3 regions of the Idiomarina abyssalis genome follow, and region 1 is predicted to be linked to each of the others. Evidence: predicted binding sites of a transcription regulator. Region 1 holds the regulator's gene; each other region holds the start of a gene.
The links. The regulator sigma-54, encoded in region 1, starts transcription at its own class of promoters, with help from an activator protein. The targets are predictions, from matches to a motif close to GTTGGCACGNNNNTNGNNT.

Region 1 (6,088 bases):
ACACCCGTGATGGATTTGGCATGAAAGCGTTAAAAAAGTCCGGCGTTGAGACCGCGGTCATAACCGGCAGAACTTCACGCATTGTCGAACATCGCATGGAACATTTAGATGTTGGTCACATTTATCAGGGCCAGAACGACAAAACAGCTGCTTTTAATGAGCTGCTGAAGAAATTGAATTTGAGCACCGACCAAGTCGCCTATGTGGGAGATGACACCCCCGACTTAGCTCTGATTAAGGCAGCCGGTCTGGGTATTGCAGTACAGGATGCTCACGCATCGGTGCAGCAGCAAGCCGATTATATTACCCGTTGTCACGGTGGATACGGAGCGGTACGCGAAGTCTGCGATCTCATCATGCTCAGTCAGGGCCAACTGCACCTGGCAACAGGAGCCAGTGTGTGAGCCGACGAGTTACTGTCATTCTTATTCTGCTATTCGGTGCCGGGCTTTTGCTTGTCTGGCGCCCTTTTGGTGATGATGCAGACGACAATAATGCCACCGCAACCCGCATGATGCGACCGGATTTCACTGCTTTTGGTCTGGAAACCCGCATTTTTGAGAGTGACGGCTTACTCGCACATAAAATCAAGTCAGAGAAGATGTCGCATTATAATCAAATAGGCTTAACCGAACTCGAGCAGCCTACGTACACTGTCTTCTCAGAACAAGGTGACGAAATTTGGGAGGTTAGCTCTGCACAAGGGACTTTCTACGATGATCAAACTCTTATTTTAGAGCGCGATGTTGAAATCCTTGCGTTAGAGCCTGATACTCGAATTAAACAAGTGTTAACCGAATACCTGATTGTTGATTTGAAAAATCAATCAATGAGCACCGAACACCCGGTGAGCATTCACGGACCCCGGCTATTAATTCGTGGTAACGGAATGAGTGCTGACCTGAAAGCTGAACGAATGGAGCTAAAAAGACATGTTAAAACGATTTTCCAGCCTGCTGAGTAGTTTTACTCTTATTGCCTTGGTGCCTTGTGCAGTTATGGCTCAGGGTAAGTCCGACTTTAGTCAGCCTATGGAGGTAGAGTCGAGCCAGGAAGAGCTGGACATTAAAAACAACCGGCTAGTTTTAACGGACAATGTCATTATTCGTCAGGGATCGTTATTAATCAGAGCAGACAGACTTGAAGCCTCGGCCAGCGAGAATGCAGAACAAGCCGATACTTTTGTTGCAGAAGGCACTCCTGCTACTTACAGCCAGACTCTGGATGATGGCAATAAGATAAACGCAGAGGCCAACAAAATTACCTATTTTCAATCGGAACAGCGCCTGGAGCTTAGCGGAAAAGCCCGTATTTCTCAGGGTAGCAGCAGTTCCAGTGGTGATCTCATCACCTATGATTTAGACAAACAAACCATAACCGCGACCAGTTCCGGTGAAGAAGACAGTCGCGTCATCACCATTTTTACGCCAAAGGCAAAAACTGACTCCAACGAGAAAAATAACGAGAACCCTTAATATGGCAACCTTACGAGTTAAACACTTAGCCAAAAGCTATAAAAGTCGCCAGGTTGTTAAAGACGTTAGCCTGGAGGTGAGCCAGGGACAGGTTATTGGATTATTAGGGCCTAATGGAGCCGGTAAAACAACCACCTTTTATATGATTGTCGGACTGGTTAACAGCGATAAAGGCCAGATTTTACTGGATGATAACGACCTCACTTTACTGCCAATGCATGAGCGGGCGCGCAGAGGTATTGGTTACCTGCCACAGGAAGCTTCTATTTTCAGAAAGCTCACCGTACGTGACAACCTGATGGCCATTTTAGAAACCCGCAAAGCGTTATCAGACAACGACAGAGAAGAACAGCTCGATGCCTTACTCGAAGAGTTTAATATTGGGCACATTGCCAACAGCCAGGGAATGAGTCTGTCAGGCGGTGAGCGCCGACGGGTTGAAATAGCCCGGGCCCTGGCAGCAGAACCCACTTTTATTCTTTTAGATGAGCCTTTCGCCGGTGTCGACCCCATATCCGTCATTGATATCAAAAAAATCATTGAGCATTTAAAGCAACGCGGTATTGGCGTATTGATTACCGACCATAATGTTCGTGAAACCCTATCGGTTTGTGAACACGCCTATATCGTTAGTCATGGCGAACTTATTGCCAGCGGGGATGCAGAAAGTATATTATCGAATCAACAGGTTAAAGACGTTTACCTCGGTGAGCAGTTCACCTTATAACGTGAAACCGGGACAGTCATTATGAAGCAAAGTCTGCAGCTAAAAATTGGTCAGCATCTGACCATGACGCCACAACTTCAACAGGCCATTCGCCTGCTGCAGCTTTCCTCGCTCGATCTTCAGGCTGAAATTCAGGATGCACTGGACAGTAATCCTCTATTAGAAGTTGAAGGCGATGCCAGCAACGAAGCTGACAATTCCGAAACCCGAAATATCGAAGAGCGGGATGACAGTCAGCGAGAAACCTCAGACGTTATAAAAACTCAGGAAATGCCGGACGAGTTACCGGTAGACAGCAGTTGGGATGACACCTACTCCAGCCAGACACCGGTTAATGGGGCCGCGTCCTCTGGTAAGTCTTTTGAAGGTGACTTTGAAGTTTACCAGGGCTCGACCAGTGAGTCGTTGCAAGATCACTTACTTTGGCAAATGCAGCTTTCTCACTTTTCTGAGGAAGACACCGCCATAGCTGAAGCCATTATCGAAGCCATAGACGACAACGGCTATCTAATGGTCGATGTTGATGAGATTATTGAAGCGGTGCGCCTTCCGGAGGTGGAAGCAGAAGAAGTTTGTATGGTGCTTAAACGCATTCAGCACTTCGACCCAATAGGTGTGGGAGCACGCAGCGTCAGCGAATGCCTTGCCATCCAATTGCGGCAACTAAGCGACGACACTGAGTACAAAGAAACTGCTCTATGTTTAGTGACTGAACATATGGATTTACTGGGCAGCCGGGATTTTCGCACCATTCAGCGTAAGTTAAAGCTCTCGGAAGACGACTTGCGTCAAACCATGCGCTTGATTCAGCAGTTGCATCCCCACCCGGGTGAGCAAGTTGCACAACAACCCGTTGAATATGTCATTCCGGATGTTGCTGTGACAAAAAAAAATGGGCGTTGGATGGTCGAATTGAACCCCGACAGCGTACCTAAATTAAAGGTCAATGAAGAATACGCGGCCTTGAGTAAAGCAGCTAAGTCAGTAGCCGACAGCCAGTACATAAAAAACCACACGCAGGAAGCGCGTTGGTTTATAAAAAGCCTGGAAAGTCGCAATGACACGTTGCTAAAAGTTGCCAACTGCATAGTGCAACGCCAACAGGGCTTTTTTGAGCATGGCGAAGAAGCCATGAAGCCTATGGTTTTAAACGATGTCGCCGAAGCGGTGGATATGCACGAAAGCACCATTTCGCGGGTGACAACACAGAAATACTTACACTGTCCGCGGGGCGTGTTTGAGTTAAAATACTTTTTCTCAAGTCATGTCAGTACTGAAGGCGGTGGTGAGTGTTCAAGCACTGCAATACGTGCTTTAATTAAGAAGATGGTCGCTGCAGAAAACCGCAGTAAACCGTTAAGTGACAGCAAAATTGCTGAACTGATAGCTGAACAAGGTATCCAAGTAGCAAGGAGGACAATTGCGAAGTATCGGGAATCGTTAAACATTCCATCATCGAGCCAACGCAAAAGTCTTTTGTAACTTTGTTAACTGCAAGAAGGAAGACGTTATGCAAATTAATTTGACCGGTCACCACATCGATATTACCGAAGCTTTACGTGACTACGTAGACACAAAATTTGCCAAGCTGGAACGACATTTTGACCACATTACTAATGTTCACGTCATCCTAAATGTTGAAAAAACGATTCAAAAAGCGGAAGCTACGCTGCACGTGAATGGCGGTGAAATTTTTGCCGACGCAAAACACGACGATATGTACGCGGCCATCGACGGTTTAATCAATAAGCTGGACCGTCAGGTGATTAAACACAAAGAAAAAATGAAACAACATTAATCCATGCAACTGAGTGAATTGTTAAGCCCCGACTGCACCAAGTGTGCAGTCGAGGGCGCAAGTAAAAAAAGACTGCTTGAAACCATTAGTCAAATCGTAGCTCCTAAGTTGTCCGGCATTACCCGCCATGACATTTTTGAGAGCCTATTGAACCGTGAGCGTTTGGGCAGTACGGGAATTGGCTTAGGTATCGCAATTCCTCATGGCCGATTACCCAATGCTAACCACCCGGTTGCGGTATTACTCACGCTAGATGAGCCGATTGAGTTTGACTCTATCGACAACCAACCCGTCGATATTATATTCGCGCTTCTGGTACCAGAATCCGAACACGAAAACCATCTGCAGACTTTAGCTTCTGTCGCTCGCCGTATGAATGACAAAGACTGCACACGTGCATTACGCCAGGCTGACTCCGACAAAGACTTATACCAATTATTTATTGGCGAAGGTGAGCAGTCGCCATGCAACTGATCATTGTTAGTGGTCGTTCCGGTTCAGGTAAAACCATCGCGTTGCGGGTCCTTGAGGATTTAGGTTTTTACTGCGTTGATAATTTACCCATTAGCCTGCTACCCACGTTAGTCCATGCTGTTATCGAGCAATACCAGAAAATTGCCATTAGCATTGACGTTCGTAACTTACCCGAGCACTCCGAAGAACTGCTGGATTCACTCAACTTTTTGCCTAAAGGCGTAGAGCCCGAAATTCTGTTCATTGATGCAGACGACAACACCTTATTAAAACGTTTCGGTGAAACCCGGCGACTACACCCGCTCTCGCAAAAAGAACTGCCTTTACTGGAAGCGCTGCAAACCGAGCATAAGATGCTTGAGCCTATTATGGAACGTGCCACCTGGCGCCTCGACAGTAGCGACTTGTCATTGCACCAGCTGAGCGAACAGGTTACTGAGCGTGTACTTGGTCGCGCAGATAAAAAACTCATTATTGTCTTTCAGTCATTTGGCTTTAAATACGGCTTACCCAAAGACGCCGACTTTGTTTTTGACGCACGAATTTTACCGAACCCACACTGGCAACCTGAGCTAAAGTTGTTAACGGGGTTGGATACCGATGTACAACTCTTCTTCCGCCAACAACCTTTAGTCACTAAGTTTATCTATCAGCTGGAAAACTTTCTCGACACCTGGTTACCGCATTTTCAGCGCAGCAACCGAAGTTATCTGACTATTGCCACCGGCTGCACTGGTGGTCAGCACCGTTCAGTTTATATCTCTCAGCAGCTAGCCGAGCGCTTTGAACAAAAAGACCTAAAGGTTCAGGTCAGACACCGGGAGTTAAAGCGAAATGGATAAAGTTTGCAGAGACCTGATTATTCGCAATAAACTGGGTCTGCATGCTCGCGCCGCAACCAAGTTGGCTCAATTGACACAAGAATTTGATTCAACCATAACGGTGCGACAAGGCGAACAATGCGTGAATGCCGCCAGTGTAATGTGTCTCATGCTACTGGCCAGCCAACAGGGTAAATCTGTTGAAGTGTGTGCTGAAGGAAAAGATGCACAAGCGGCGCTGGATGCTGTTAGTGCGTTATTTGAAGATCGCTTCGAGGAAGACGAATAAACATGATTGCGGAACTGTCCGACAAAGAATATGCCATGCAGCGCATCCAGGAGGTTAACTCCGCGCTGTCCGATGGCATGTTCGTTGCTGCCCGCCGTATGCTGCATAATATGCCGGCATGTGACGTGGCACTGTTGTTGGAGTCTTCACCACCGAAAAGCCGTTCCATTGTCTGGAAACTGGTCGATGTTGAAGAACACGGTGAAATTCTTGAAGAACTGAACGAAGAAGTTCAGAAAGACATTATTCGCCAAATGGCACCGGAGAACCTTGCCGCTGCCACCGAAGGCATGGACACCGATGACCTGGCCTACGTTTTGCGTGGCTTACCTGAGCCAGTCTATCAGGAAGTATTGAAGTCCATGGACGAGAGCGACCGTGAACGTGCGGAAACAGCGCTCTCATACGCCGAAGACAGCGCTGGTGGTATCATGAACACCGATACTATTACCCTGCGCTCAGACGTCACCATAGACGTTGTCCTGCGTTACTTGCGTCTTAAAG
Region 2 (6,088 bases), 180 kb from region 1:
TTAATGGCCGCGCGGCTTATTACGTGCTCCAGTTCGCGCACATTACCCGGCCACTGATACTGCTGTATGGCCAGTTCCGCTTCCGGCGACAGCCGCAAAGCACGAAGCCCCAGGCGCGCGCGGTTTAACTCAAGAAAGTGACCGGCCAGAATCGACACATCGTCATCGCGCTCACGCAAAGGAGGTATGGGTAACGGGTAAACCGACAGGCGGTGGTATAAATCCGCACGGAAGGTTTCATTACTGACTTGCTGGCGCAGGTTACGGTTGGTGGCTGCTATCAGGCGCACGTCTACTTTACGATACTTGTCCGAACCCAGTCTCTGTATTTCTCCGTTTTGCAGAACCCGTAGCAGCTTGGCCTGTATCGACAGTGGCAGTTCGCCCACTTCATCCAGAAATAAGGTGCCGCCATGAGCCGCCTCAAAGCGCCCGGAACGGTCACTGGTAGCACCGGAGAAAGCGCCTTTAACATGACCAAAGAGCTCACTTTCAGCTAAGGATTCTGGCAGCGCAGCACAGTTAACATAAATAAGTGGCATATCGCTGCGCTGCGACAATAAGTGAAGTTCGCGTGCGAAGAGTTCTTTACCGACGCCGGTTTCCCCTAAAAGCAGTACCGGTAAGTCAGCACCGGCGACAACTCTAAGTTCTTTCAGAACACCTTCTATGGCTTTGCTCTGACCAATAATTTCAGAATCGTTGGTTTCCGTCGCTCCGGATTGCGGCATGGCGCGTTGTTGCCCCTGACGCAAGGCTCTGACGTTTTGCTCAAGCTGGCCAATACGCACCGCTGTTTCAACGAATAAACTGAACTTTTGCAGCTCGAGTATGGAATCATCGGTAAAGGTGCCCGGCTGCAAGGCATCTAATGTCAGCACCCCCCAGCATTTGTTTTCCAGGTACAAGCTGATTCCCATGCAGTCGTGTACGGGCAGTGCATTACCCGGCTGCTCCGCTAATAAACCGTCATAAGGGTCTGGTAACGAAGAGTCATGCTCAAACCTTACCGGGCTGCGGGAAGCCAGCAGTGCTGCCAGCCGTGGGTGTTGCGCAACCACGAAGCGACGACCCAGAGCTTCGCGCACCAGGCCCTGAATAGCGACGGGTTGAAGTACCTCGTTATCCAGTTTTAGTAACACCACCGCCCCACAGTTGAAATGACGGCGTAAGGTATTGACCAAATTCTGTAAACGAACGGCGGCAGGCTGCTCGGTCAGCAGGTCTGCTAATAGACTTTCTTGTAACATGGTTAAATTGACTGCTCAGGTTAAAAAGACCCTTATTGGTTGGGTTGATAGTACCTTGGCACCCCGGAGAGTCAATAATCACAATGGGGTAGAAGCTGGCCTGTTTGTTGCAATCAACAGCCATAGCGAGAGTTTAGACCGTTAAGTAACGGCTGAAAATTTTAATTTAGCAAACAGGAGTTACCCCATGAATACTTTAAATGAACGTTTACAAGCTGCTGAACAAAAGTGGCAGGATTCTGGCTCACAGGAATTAATCGAGCACATCTATTTGCGCTTTCATCAACGTCATCGCGAGCAGTTACCGGAACTAAAGCAGTTAGCTATGCGCGTGGAAGAGGTTCACGGTGATCATGCCGAAGCGCCTAATGGTCTGGCTGAGCACTTAGACAATATGTTGCAGGAGTTGGAAAGCCACATGATGAAAGAAGAGCAAATTCTGTTCCCAATGTTGTCGCGCGGAGTCTATCCAAGTGGCCCAATTTCAGTCATGGAAGAAGAACACGTGCAGCACGAAGACGAAATCAATAAAATTGATGAACTGACCAACAACCTGACTTTGCCTGAAGGCGCCTGTGGCACCTGGACTGCGCTTTATAACGGCCTGAAAGAGTTGCAGGACGACTTACGCGAGCATATTTACCTGGAAAACAACGTCCTTTTTGTCGAGAAGAAAGCGGCAGCACCGGTACACGGTAAAGATTTTTGCTGTGGGTCTTGTCAGTAATTTTGCTTAAAGTACATCACCTTTTCCAGGTACCGGCGGCTTTCAGCCAAAGGGTGTTTTGAAGTTAAGTCCCGGTAAATAACGCCGGGCTGACTTCGGTTCATTATCTGTATGGCTCTGTTGCGGTTGGATGAAAAGGTTTTTAGTACATTGCCGGCGCCGCCGTTATATGCGGAGACTATAGCGTATTCGCGGCTGCTTGGGTTTCGTACGCCTTTTAAATACTGGGTATTGAGAATGTGTAAGTAGGCACTGCCTATATCAATGTTCTGGGCGGGGTCAAACAGCTGCTCAGAGGTTGGTTGGCCGGGAACTTCACGTACCCGCTCAAAGACATCTCGCCCGGCGGTAGCTGCCACCACCTGCATTAAGCCATAAGCATTGGCATGGCTTACCGCATAAGGGTTGAAGCTGCTTTCGGTTTCAATAATGGCGTAAATAAGCTCAGGCTCAATATCGTAGCGTTTCGCGGCAGCTATCACGTAATCGGAATATTGGTGTTTGCGTAGCGATTTATGATCGTCCACCAGCGCAATTTGTACTTCATAAACGTCGTTGTCTTTGGCACGGCGAGTACGAAGCTTGTTGTTAACTAAATACTCAGCAAAACGCTTTGCTCGCCACTGGTATTCGACCACCACATTGTCCTGGTCAACAACCTGGCCTCGTAAAAAGGGCTTTCCTGAACCTTCCGGCTCTTTATCGGTAAATATATCCACGGCGGTGAGATCGGCGGGTGTCAGCAGCGTGCGTACAATCGCCGCCTGCAATTTTTGCCGGGTTTCGGCGGGATTGTTGCTGTCATGCAAAGTGGCTACGGTCAGCAGGCCTTGCTCAAAATCAACAACGGCTTTGGCATGAAAGTTATCGCTGTATTTAACGTACTTTTTCTCGCTGGGAACCGTGTCCTTTTCTTCACCCCAAATGGCTTCGGCAACGGTACGAAGGTCGCGCAGCGCTTTGCGCAGATCTTCAATATCGCTAATAAGCTGACGGGGGTTGCTGCGGTAGCTATTGAGGCGCTCACGAGCTAACGACTCAACAACCGCTGTGGGGTCATTTCCGCTGAGGATGCCGGAAGTAACTACTCGCCTGACGTTATTCGGTGTCACTTCACAGCCGGCCAGAATTATTGTGGTAGTTAAAGCCACCATTAGTGTGATTATTTGAGTCTTTTTATTCATAGCGCCTAAATTGAGCTTCACTTCCCTTGTTCAAGCTTTTACATTAGGGAGACATAAAAATAAACCCTAAGCATTGTTTCGGCAGTGTGTAAAACAACAGGAATGAAGATGCGCAGTCTCAAATTAGCGGCGCTGATAGCCGCCTCGTGGTTCGTGATACCCACCCATGCACAGCAGCTGTCCGGCGAAAGTTCCTTACTTCCCGAAGCCAGTTACAGCGACTCCGAAGTGACCGTCGAGCAGGTTCTGGGTTACCCAATGGGTACCAAAATTACCAGCCCGGCGGATATGAGCCATTACTTTGAAGCACTGAAGCAGGCCTATCCTAAACAGGTAAAACTGCTTGAGTACGGCAAAAGTTGGGAAGGACGCACGCTTTATTATGCGGTTATTTCCAGTGAAAGGAACATGGCCGACTTTGACGGCTTCATGCAGGGAATGCAGTCCTTGGCTGACCCGCGTAAAACCGACAGCGATGACGCCGAGCAGTTAATTGACCAATTGCCCGGTAGCATCTGGCTGTCCTATGGCGTTCACGGCAATGAAATTTCCTCGCCCGAAGCGGCTATGATGACGGCTTATCATTTACTGCATGACCAGCGTGAGCAGACTCAGCAGTGGCTGGACAACACCATGGTGTTTATTGATCCATTGCAAAACCCCGATGGGCGGGCTCGTTTTGTGGATCGTTACTACATGAGTGTTGGGCTTGAGCACTCAGGCGATCGTCGCAGTGCAGAGCATAACGAACCCTGGCCGAACGGGCGCACTAACCATTACCTGTTTGATATGAACCGCGACTGGATTGCGCTGACGCAGCCTGAAATAAGCGGACAAATTGACGCCTTACTAAAATATTATCCGCTGGTGTTTGTTGACCTGCACGAAATGAGCGGTGATTCCACATACTACTTCACACCCGAGGCGCGGCCTTATAACCCACTGATAACCGAAGCGCAGCGCGAAACGCTGAACTGGATTGGTAAAAATAATGGTCAGTGGTTTGATGAAAAAGGCTTTGATTACTTTACCCGTGAAATTTTTGATGCCTTTTATCCGGGTTATGGCGCCAGTTGGCCGCTTTATCAGGGCTCCGTTGCTATGACTTATGAAATGGCTTCGGCGCGTGGACATTTGTTTGAGCGCGAAGACGGCGACGTGCTGACCTACGCCGATGGTGTTCAACAGCATTTTATTGCGTCTATTTCGACAATACAGACGGTTTCCGAGCGTCGAGAAGCCTTGTTGCAGAAGTTCTGGGAATACCGTAAATCAGCGGTTGAAGCCGGTGAAGACGGCGATGTCCGCTCTATTATTCTGCCCGCCAAAGATGATCCGGCTGCTGCGCGCAAGCTGGCGTCCTTGTTGGTTGAGCAGGGTGCTGATGTGAACCAGGCGGAGGAAGCCTTTGATGTGTGCGGAACTGACTATGAAGTCGGCGCTTACATCATTGATATGGCACAACCTGCACACCGCATGATACGCACCTTAATGGATGAGCAAGTGGACATGGCGGATGACTTTTTGGCCGAGCAGGAACAACGCCGAAACAACAACCTGCCGGACCAAATTTATGATGTAACCGGTTGGTCACTGCCATTAATGTTTAACGTTGACAGTCATCAGTGTGATGACCTGCCGGATGTTGCCACGGCCTCGGTTGAAGAAGGGCGCATTGAGCCAGGTAAGGTCATTAACCCGGACGCCAAGGTGGCCTTTTTGGTTCGTTGGGGTGACATGAATGCGGGTCGCTTCCTTACTGCCGCCTTGCGGGAAGGCCTGGAAGTTCGCCAAAGCGAATTAGCCTTTACTCATGAAAGCGCCGGCGATTTTCCAAGTGGTTCGCTCATTTTAACCCGCGCAGACAACCAGGGTGGCTTACAGGCAAAACTGCAGGAACTGGCTAAAGCCTCTGGCGCAACCGTTGAAGGCGTCGATTCAAGCTGGATGACCGCCGGTCCGAACTTCGGTTCACATAATGTGAGTAAGCTGGAAGCGCCAAACATTGCTATTGCCTGGGACGAACCCGTCAATGCCTATAATGCGGGCCATACACGCTTTGTTATTGAGCGTCAGATGGGCTATCCGGTAACAGCTATTCGCACCATGCAGTTGCTTCGTTCTGATTTGGACGGTCTTGATGTTCTGATCCTGCCGGAGGGGCGCTACGCAGATGTCTTAAATGACAAAGCGGTTGAGAAAATTAAGCAGTGGGTGTCAGACGGCGGTGTTTTATTAACCTTAGGCAGCGCCTCTGCCTGGGCCGTTGAAGCCGGACTGTTAGATACCAAGCTTGAGCGCAAAGTCCCCGAAGAGGGCGTTACTAAACCGGAAGACGAAACTAAAGTGGACGGTAAAGTCATTGAAAGCCGCGAGCAGTTCTTAACGGAAATAAAGCCGCACGGCGCTGACCCGGACTGGGTGCCCGGTGCGCTGCTAAATGCTGAGGTGGATACCGACCACTGGTTAAGTGCCGGTGTAAAGCCACAGGTTATCAGTATTTATAACGGCAACGATGTGTTTACACCTATTGATATCAACCAGGGTAGAAATATTGCCTGGTTTGCGGGTGCGGACGATATGCTGGCGAGCGGCTTTTTGTGGGATGACATTGCACAGCAACTGCCTTACAAACCGCTATTAATGTGGCAGCCAACGGGTAATGGTATGGTTATCAGCTTTACTCAGGAACCCACTTACCGCGCTTACATGGACGGTTTAAACACCTTGCTGATGAATGCGCTGTTCCTGGCGCCGGCAAAAGCACAATAGGAGTCTGACATGGCAGAATTTGGCGTCATTGGTTTAGGGCGCTTTGGTGCCCGAACCTCGAAGGAACTGCTGGATATGGGGCATCGTGTTATTGGTGTCGACTCGGATGAGAAAGCTGTAGAGGCAATGGCCGACGTGCTAACGCACTCCGCGAT
Region 3 (6,088 bases), 1.2 Mb from region 1:
CATATAGACGACACTCACGCTTATTTGGATGCATCTGCCGTCTTTATGTATGCTGACGCGTGGCGCAATGAACCAATTTCAGTTTCTCTTGACGTTCCTGAGAACTGGAAAAGCTACTCGGGAATGAAGCGCCAGGGAGATCATCAGTTTACTGCTCAGAATTGGGATGTATTTGTTGACTCCCCAATAGAGACTGGTATTAACACACACTATGCATTTACTCAGGATGAACGGAACTATGAAGTGGTGTTCTGGGGTGAAGGAAATTACGATGCTGAAAAGACGGTTTCGGATTTAAAAAAGCTGGTGGGAACTGGTGATTCTATATGGAGTGATTATCCGTTCGAGCGTTATGTGTTCATGATCCACGCAACAACTGGTGCCGGTGGCGCAACGGAACACAAGAACTCCACGGTTATTCAGCGACCACGTTATAGCTTTGCCAGCCGCGATGACTACCTGTCTTTTATGTCGACAGCATCGCATGAGTTTGTTCACACCTGGAACGTAAAAGCATACCGCCCCAGTGGTTTAGTTCCTTATGACTATCAAAAAGAAAACTACACAGATTTATTTTGGATAGCAGAAGGCTCCACCAGTTATTTCCAGAATCATCTGTTGTTACACGCAGGCATTATGGAACCGTCAGAATACTTTGAACGTGTGGCCACAAGTATTGATCGGCACAAAGCGAAACCGGGGCGTGAAGAGATGTCGGTAGCTGAGGCGTCATTTGAAGCATGGATAGACCAATACGGTGACAGGGCTCATAACGATTCAGTTAATATTTATTCAGAGGGGGCGCTGGTTTCCTGGATGCTGGACAGTGAACTTCTGGAAACAACTGAAGGTGAAGTGAGTTACCGCGATGTTCATAATGAACTCTATCAGCGCTTTGATGCTGACCATGAAGGTTTTACTGCCGCGGATGTATTAACCATTCTAAAAGAGCTGACAGGCCGCTCCTGGCAGAACTGGTGGCAGAATAATGTTGAAACGCCTGCCGATATTCCGTTTGAAACCATGTTGGAACGAGTTGGTTTGGAACTGGTTTATGAGAAAGATGACGAGCCAGAAGTGTGGGCAGGCTGGAATGCTAATGACACAAGCGGCGGTATGGAACTGACTCGTGTTAGTAAAGGAAGCCCCGCGTGGGAAGCTGGCTTTACCCCCGGTGACGTTATTGTCGCCTTTGACGGACACAAAGTGGTTGATGGTCGTTTCAGCGATGCTTTTAAAGAGTATGAGGCAGGAGATTCTATAACCGTTACGTTTTTCCGTCGTGACCAGTTGCATGAAAAAACCTTGAGCGTAAAAGCAAAACCCGCCACAGATGCGAAAATTGAGCCTGTGGATGAGCCAACGGCTGAGCAACAGGCCCGGTTTCTTCAATGGTTACAAATTCCTCATCCTAATGCCTAAGGTTTTATTGTCGAGCCATGCGCTGCATCTGCAGCGCTGGTTCGAAGTCCGAACGAAATGGGTTTATGTCGAGGCCTCCGCGGCGAGTATAGCGGGCATAAACCGTCAGTTTTTTCATCCCCAGCGCCTTTAAGTCCTGATAAATACGTTCAACGCATTGTTCGTGGAATTCATTGTGGCGCCTGAATGAGACCAAATACGCCAATAATGACGCATGATCCAACTTGGGCCCCTGGTAATGAATATAGACGGATCCCCAGTCGGGTTGGTTCGTGATAAGACAGTTAGACTTCAACAGGTGACTGTGTAGCTTCTCTTCTGTCTCATTATGCTCCGTTATTAATAATGACGGCTGGTAGTCATATTGCGAAATTGTGATGTCCTGCTTATCAATACAAAGACCGGGAAAGGTTGCAATGGATTCACCTTCTAGCTCAGACAACGGCTTTAAGGTAACACTGACCCTGGCTCCGGCACATGCAGATAAGTCCTTTTCCATAACTACCTGAACCTCTTGCCAGGAGCCAAAATGAGAGTCATTGAAACTGTTTAAATAAAGCTTAAAGGACTTTGATTCAATGAGATTCGGACTTTCCGCAGGCACTTCAAAGTAACCGACAGCGACTTGTGGCAAGCCATTTGAGTTCAGCCAGGATATTTCGTAGCCAGTCCATAAGTCGACACCGGAAAAAGGCAGCTTACCAACAAGACCAATGGGCTCACGATTCAGCGAGCGGGGGACAGGTTGTAGCTGCTTCGGGTCATATTCACTCGGGTAGTCTGTGCTTTGCCCCAGCGATAAGTGGTCGAGTGCGTGCTTCTTTGGCATTTAAGTCGCTCCGTAAGTACAATGCCCTTATTGTAAATTTTCTTAGGTGTAAGTGCCAGATGAAGACGTTAGAAGAAACTATCGATGCCTTAATGGAGCGTTATCAAAATCAGGTTCCTGTCCGTTATACGGAGTATGTAGAAGAGTGGAGCAGTCCAATATATGGTGAGGTTATTGATGACGATACGGTTGAATGGACACCGTCTTTACAAGCTAAGCCTCTGGCTTTTGATGAGCTGGAAAAAGCCTTAGAAACAACCTTCCATGACAGCATTAAAGCGCTATTTGGGCGCTGGTATGCGGGCGACCTGGCGCTTTCTTATCAGGGACATCCGATACATTTATTACAGATCCAAAGTGAAGAAGATGGTGAGCGGTTGTTGGCAAATATAACCGGACATATTTTAATGAAACGCCGGTTAAAACAGCCAGAAACGGTGTTTATTGGGTTAGGAGTAGATAACGAAGACTTATTGTTGTCGATAGATAACCACAGCGGTGCTATTGGACTTGAATGGGTGGGGAAGGAACAGCATGAAGTCCTTGCCGACTCTTTGTCTGGGTGGCTCAATGAATGCGAGCCTAAAATTAGTGAAAATAACGATTAATTAGCAAATTAGCAAAACCTGAAAAATATAAAGCGCAATAAAAACATAGAGTTACGTTTTGGCCTGAAGCTTGCTTGAAATGAGCTGCTGAAAATATATTGAAGCAAACTTATTAATAAAATAATCAGGAGAATATGAAGCATGCTGAAAAGATCTTTATTGGCTGTTGCGTTGCTAAGCGCGTTAACTTTATCCGGTTGTGTTGTTGTAAAAGAGTCGAGTTACGATGGTAGTAGCGAAAAATATGAAGGGCAGCAGTCAGAGCAAAGAAACCGCTCTTCGATTGCGGCATTACCACCCTCACTTTCGGTTAGCGAAGCCTTGAGCCGATTAGGAACTCCCGATTTTAATGACTCCTGGGAATCTGAACAACATCGATATCAGGTTTTGTATTATCGCACACACAGAAAGCATGCTGACGGTATGACGACCCGTGATGAATGCACAGCTATTGTGTTCATTGATGATACCCTGGCAGGTATCGGAGAAATGGCTCTCGACAGGATCCCGAAAAATGGTTAACTTGGTGTTATAAAAAACTAATCAGTGGTTGTTATGCAAGGCTTAACCGAAAAAACAGAAAGTGAAATCGATAAGGCAAGTGAGAACAGCAGCGAGCATATTCAGGGAGAGCTTGTCTATCTTGTTGCCGAAGATCTTAAATTAGCGGCTTCGCTTTTGTTTCAGACTTACTATGACGATGAATTGTTGCAAAAGATTTTTCGGGCCGATAAGCCGGATTACGAAAAGCGCCTACGAGCCGCAATTCGTGAAGATCTGAATGCGTTTTGGGAAAGTGGACAACCCATTATTGGTATCCGTGACGGCGGCACACTATTAGGTGTCGCCTGTCTCACCCGTCCTGGTAAGAGCTTTGGTCCTGGTCGTTTTTGGCATTGGCGCATTAGTATGCTGCTGACTGCAGGTTTTTTAAGTACCCGACAGGTGCTTGAAAAAGAACGTCTTATTCAGCAAGCGATGCCCGATGTTCCCTACCATATGTTAGCTTTTATTGCCGTAGCGCCGCAGTATCAATCTCAAGGGGTAGGGCATTTATTGGTTGAGGCTGCTAAAACGGTATTTGAAGAAGATCCTGAATCGCAGGGCATTGCAGTTTACGTCACCCGCTCTGATTATCAGGCATTTTTCAAGAAGCGCGGTTACCGTTTGCAGGCCCAGATAGAGGTTGAAAAGCTACCCGGTGAAGTACTCTTTTACCCTAGGCAAGAAGATTAAAGCTAATGAGTTATTCCAGTTTTAAAGAGTTTTACCCTTACTACTTGCAAGAGCACTCTGACAAGCGTTGTCGGATCCTACATTATATTGGCAGCACCCTGGTGTTAGCCGTGTTAATTTACGCTCTGGTTAGCTCAAACTATTGGTGGTTACTGGCTTTGCCGGTTATTGGTTATGGATTTGCCTGGCTGGGTCACTTTGTGTTTGAGAAGAATAAGCCAGCCACTTTTCAGTATCCTTTGTATAGCTTACTGGGTGACTGGGTTATGTATAAAGATGCCTGGGTTAAATTATTGACCGGGAATTCGAAACGGCGGTAATTCAACACCAACTAAGCGCTGGTTATGAAGGGTTAGTTCCCCTTCATAACGAGTTTCTCCGTCGCTGCTAAACCCCATTTTAAATGTACTTCGCCAGCCCGGTTGGCTTCCTTTAAAAGACCATCGGGTATCCTCACGACGAATATCCAGAAACTGCAAACCTTGTTGTTTACAATAAAAAACCGCGTGTTTCTGCGCGCTTTCCGACTGCTGGCGGTGTTGCCAGAAAACCCATATTGCGGTTGCCAACCCGAGAAAAACAATAACATCAAGTAAGTTCATCAAGCGCTCCGGGTTTGCTGTTTTAATCGGTTTAAAGCTTCGCCAACGGCTTCCGACTGTTTCTGCTGTGCCAATATGGACAGAAGCAGGGGACGTATATCCGGTAAGGCAATAATATCCTGAAATAACGCATCAAACAGGGCGTTATCCAGTGAAGCGATTGCATCTAAATAGCTTAACAAGCTGTGCTCATCGTTAAGTACGGGCCATAATCGGGCGGCGACAACAACCAGTTGGTCAGCGTTTGCATCAGGAATGGTCTCGTTGACGGACTTTTGTACGCGCGGGTGAGCTGCAACGGAAGCTAACGCTCTCAGGCTGTCTGTACAAAGCAGTGCATCATTGCTCTTAACATGCTCAAGTAATGAATCTCGTAGTCGTGGCGTGATGCTTTGCTGTTCAAGGGCAACAGCGAGCGGCTGCCTTACCGCTTTAGGGTAAGTCGAAAAATGTGTTGCTATGGCTTCACTCAGTTCCGGCAGTTGCTCTAATCGGGCTGCACAGTCGTGCAGGCCTTGTAAGCCAATTTGCTGCCAGTCAATGTCAGCTTCCGGTTGTTTTAAGTAAGCTTCCGCGGTCTCAAAGTGAATTGACGGTGACAGCTTTAGCTGACGCTGAACCCGTGCATGCAACGCAGCCCGCTGATGCTCATTCGGTGTGAGTAAATAAGGATTCTGCTGCAGTTGCTTTTGTTGCTCCTCGGTCATCTCACCGGTAATTTCGTGGCCCAATGCGTTAACCACATATTCAAGGTATTGATTACGTGCCGCTAAATTTAAAAGCCCGCGCTCATCCAGAGGGAATTGCAAAAACCAGATGAAAGGCTGCTGATCATGCTGCTTATGCTGAAACAATATCGCCAGTTGAGCCTGTCTGGCTATCGGGTAGGGGTAAGGACGTTGCTGGTGCTCAATAGCAGCAAAATCATCCTGAGACAGTTCAGTAAGGCGTCTGCCAATATCAAAAATTTTGTACTCTGCTTGGCCGGCTTGCAAAAACTCACCCAAGGTGGTGATGGTCGGTGCTGACACAGGCGCTCCCTTTTTGCTTGAATTTTAAGGCGTATTAAATCACTATGGCGCCATTATATCGGTTTATACAATGATGTGGTAACGGAGTCTGATATGGAGCAGTATCAGAAAGCCGCTCGATTACTTGATAGAATAGAGCGCGAACTGAACAGTCTTGGCTTATGGCAGTCTCACCAGCCTCCCGTGCAGGCTTTGGAAAGTCAGCAGCCTTTTGCCGTTGATACGCTGGAGTTTCATCAGTGGCTGCAATTTATTATGTTGCCGCGGATGTGGTCTCTGGTCGACAGTCAACGACCTTTGCCTGAGGGCGTCGCGGTTAGTCCAATGGCTGCTCATACCTACCGTAACGAGCTTGAACAA

Region 2: a site for sigma-54 is predicted at 1,345-1,363, ahead of K5X84_RS00895 (hemerythrin domain-containing protein). Genes of this name have one in related genera too.
Region 3: a site for sigma-54 is predicted at 2,917-2,935, ahead of K5X84_RS07450 (DUF3192 domain-containing protein). Genes of this name have one in related genera too.

The regions. Positions count from the first base shown of each region.
Region 1 is NZ_CP081832.1:366,229-372,316, reverse strand. Features, by position in the region: gene kdsC (3-deoxy-manno-octulosonate-8-phosphatase KdsC) at 1-404, shown strand, start outside; gene lptC (LPS export ABC transporter periplasmic protein LptC) at 401-964, shown strand; gene lptA (lipopolysaccharide transport periplasmic protein LptA) at 933-1,475, shown strand; gene lptB (LPS export ABC transporter ATP-binding protein) at 1,477-2,202, shown strand; gene K5X84_RS01830 (RNA polymerase factor sigma-54) at 2,224-3,684, shown strand; gene hpf (ribosome hibernation promoting factor) at 3,713-4,000, shown strand; gene ptsN (PTS IIA-like nitrogen regulatory protein PtsN) at 4,004-4,474, shown strand; gene rapZ (RNase adapter RapZ) at 4,465-5,316, shown strand; gene K5X84_RS01810 (HPr family phosphocarrier protein) at 5,309-5,584, shown strand; gene mgtE (magnesium transporter) at 5,587-6,088, shown strand, end outside.
Region 2 is NZ_CP081832.1:183,984-190,071, forward strand. Features, by position in the region: gene norR (nitric oxide reductase transcriptional regulator NorR) at 1-1,250, opposite strand, end outside; gene K5X84_RS00895 (hemerythrin domain-containing protein) at 1,438-1,977, shown strand; gene K5X84_RS00900 (murein transglycosylase domain-containing protein) at 1,971-3,161, opposite strand; gene K5X84_RS00905 (M14 family zinc carboxypeptidase) at 3,270-5,933, shown strand; gene K5X84_RS00910 (potassium channel family protein) at 5,943-6,088, shown strand, end outside.
Region 3 is NZ_CP081832.1:1,555,211-1,561,298, reverse strand. Features, by position in the region: gene K5X84_RS07465 (M61 family metallopeptidase) at 1-1,422, shown strand, start outside; gene queF (NADPH-dependent 7-cyano-7-deazaguanine reductase QueF) at 1,427-2,251, opposite strand; gene syd (SecY-interacting protein) at 2,311-2,859, shown strand; gene K5X84_RS07450 (DUF3192 domain-containing protein) at 3,001-3,381, shown strand; gene K5X84_RS07445 (GNAT family N-acetyltransferase) at 3,415-4,095, shown strand; gene K5X84_RS07440 (Mpo1-like protein) at 4,101-4,415, shown strand; gene K5X84_RS07435 (DUF3301 domain-containing protein) at 4,386-4,697, opposite strand; gene K5X84_RS07430 (DUF3549 family protein) at 4,697-5,728, opposite strand; gene K5X84_RS07425 (YqcC family protein) at 5,822-6,088, shown strand, end outside.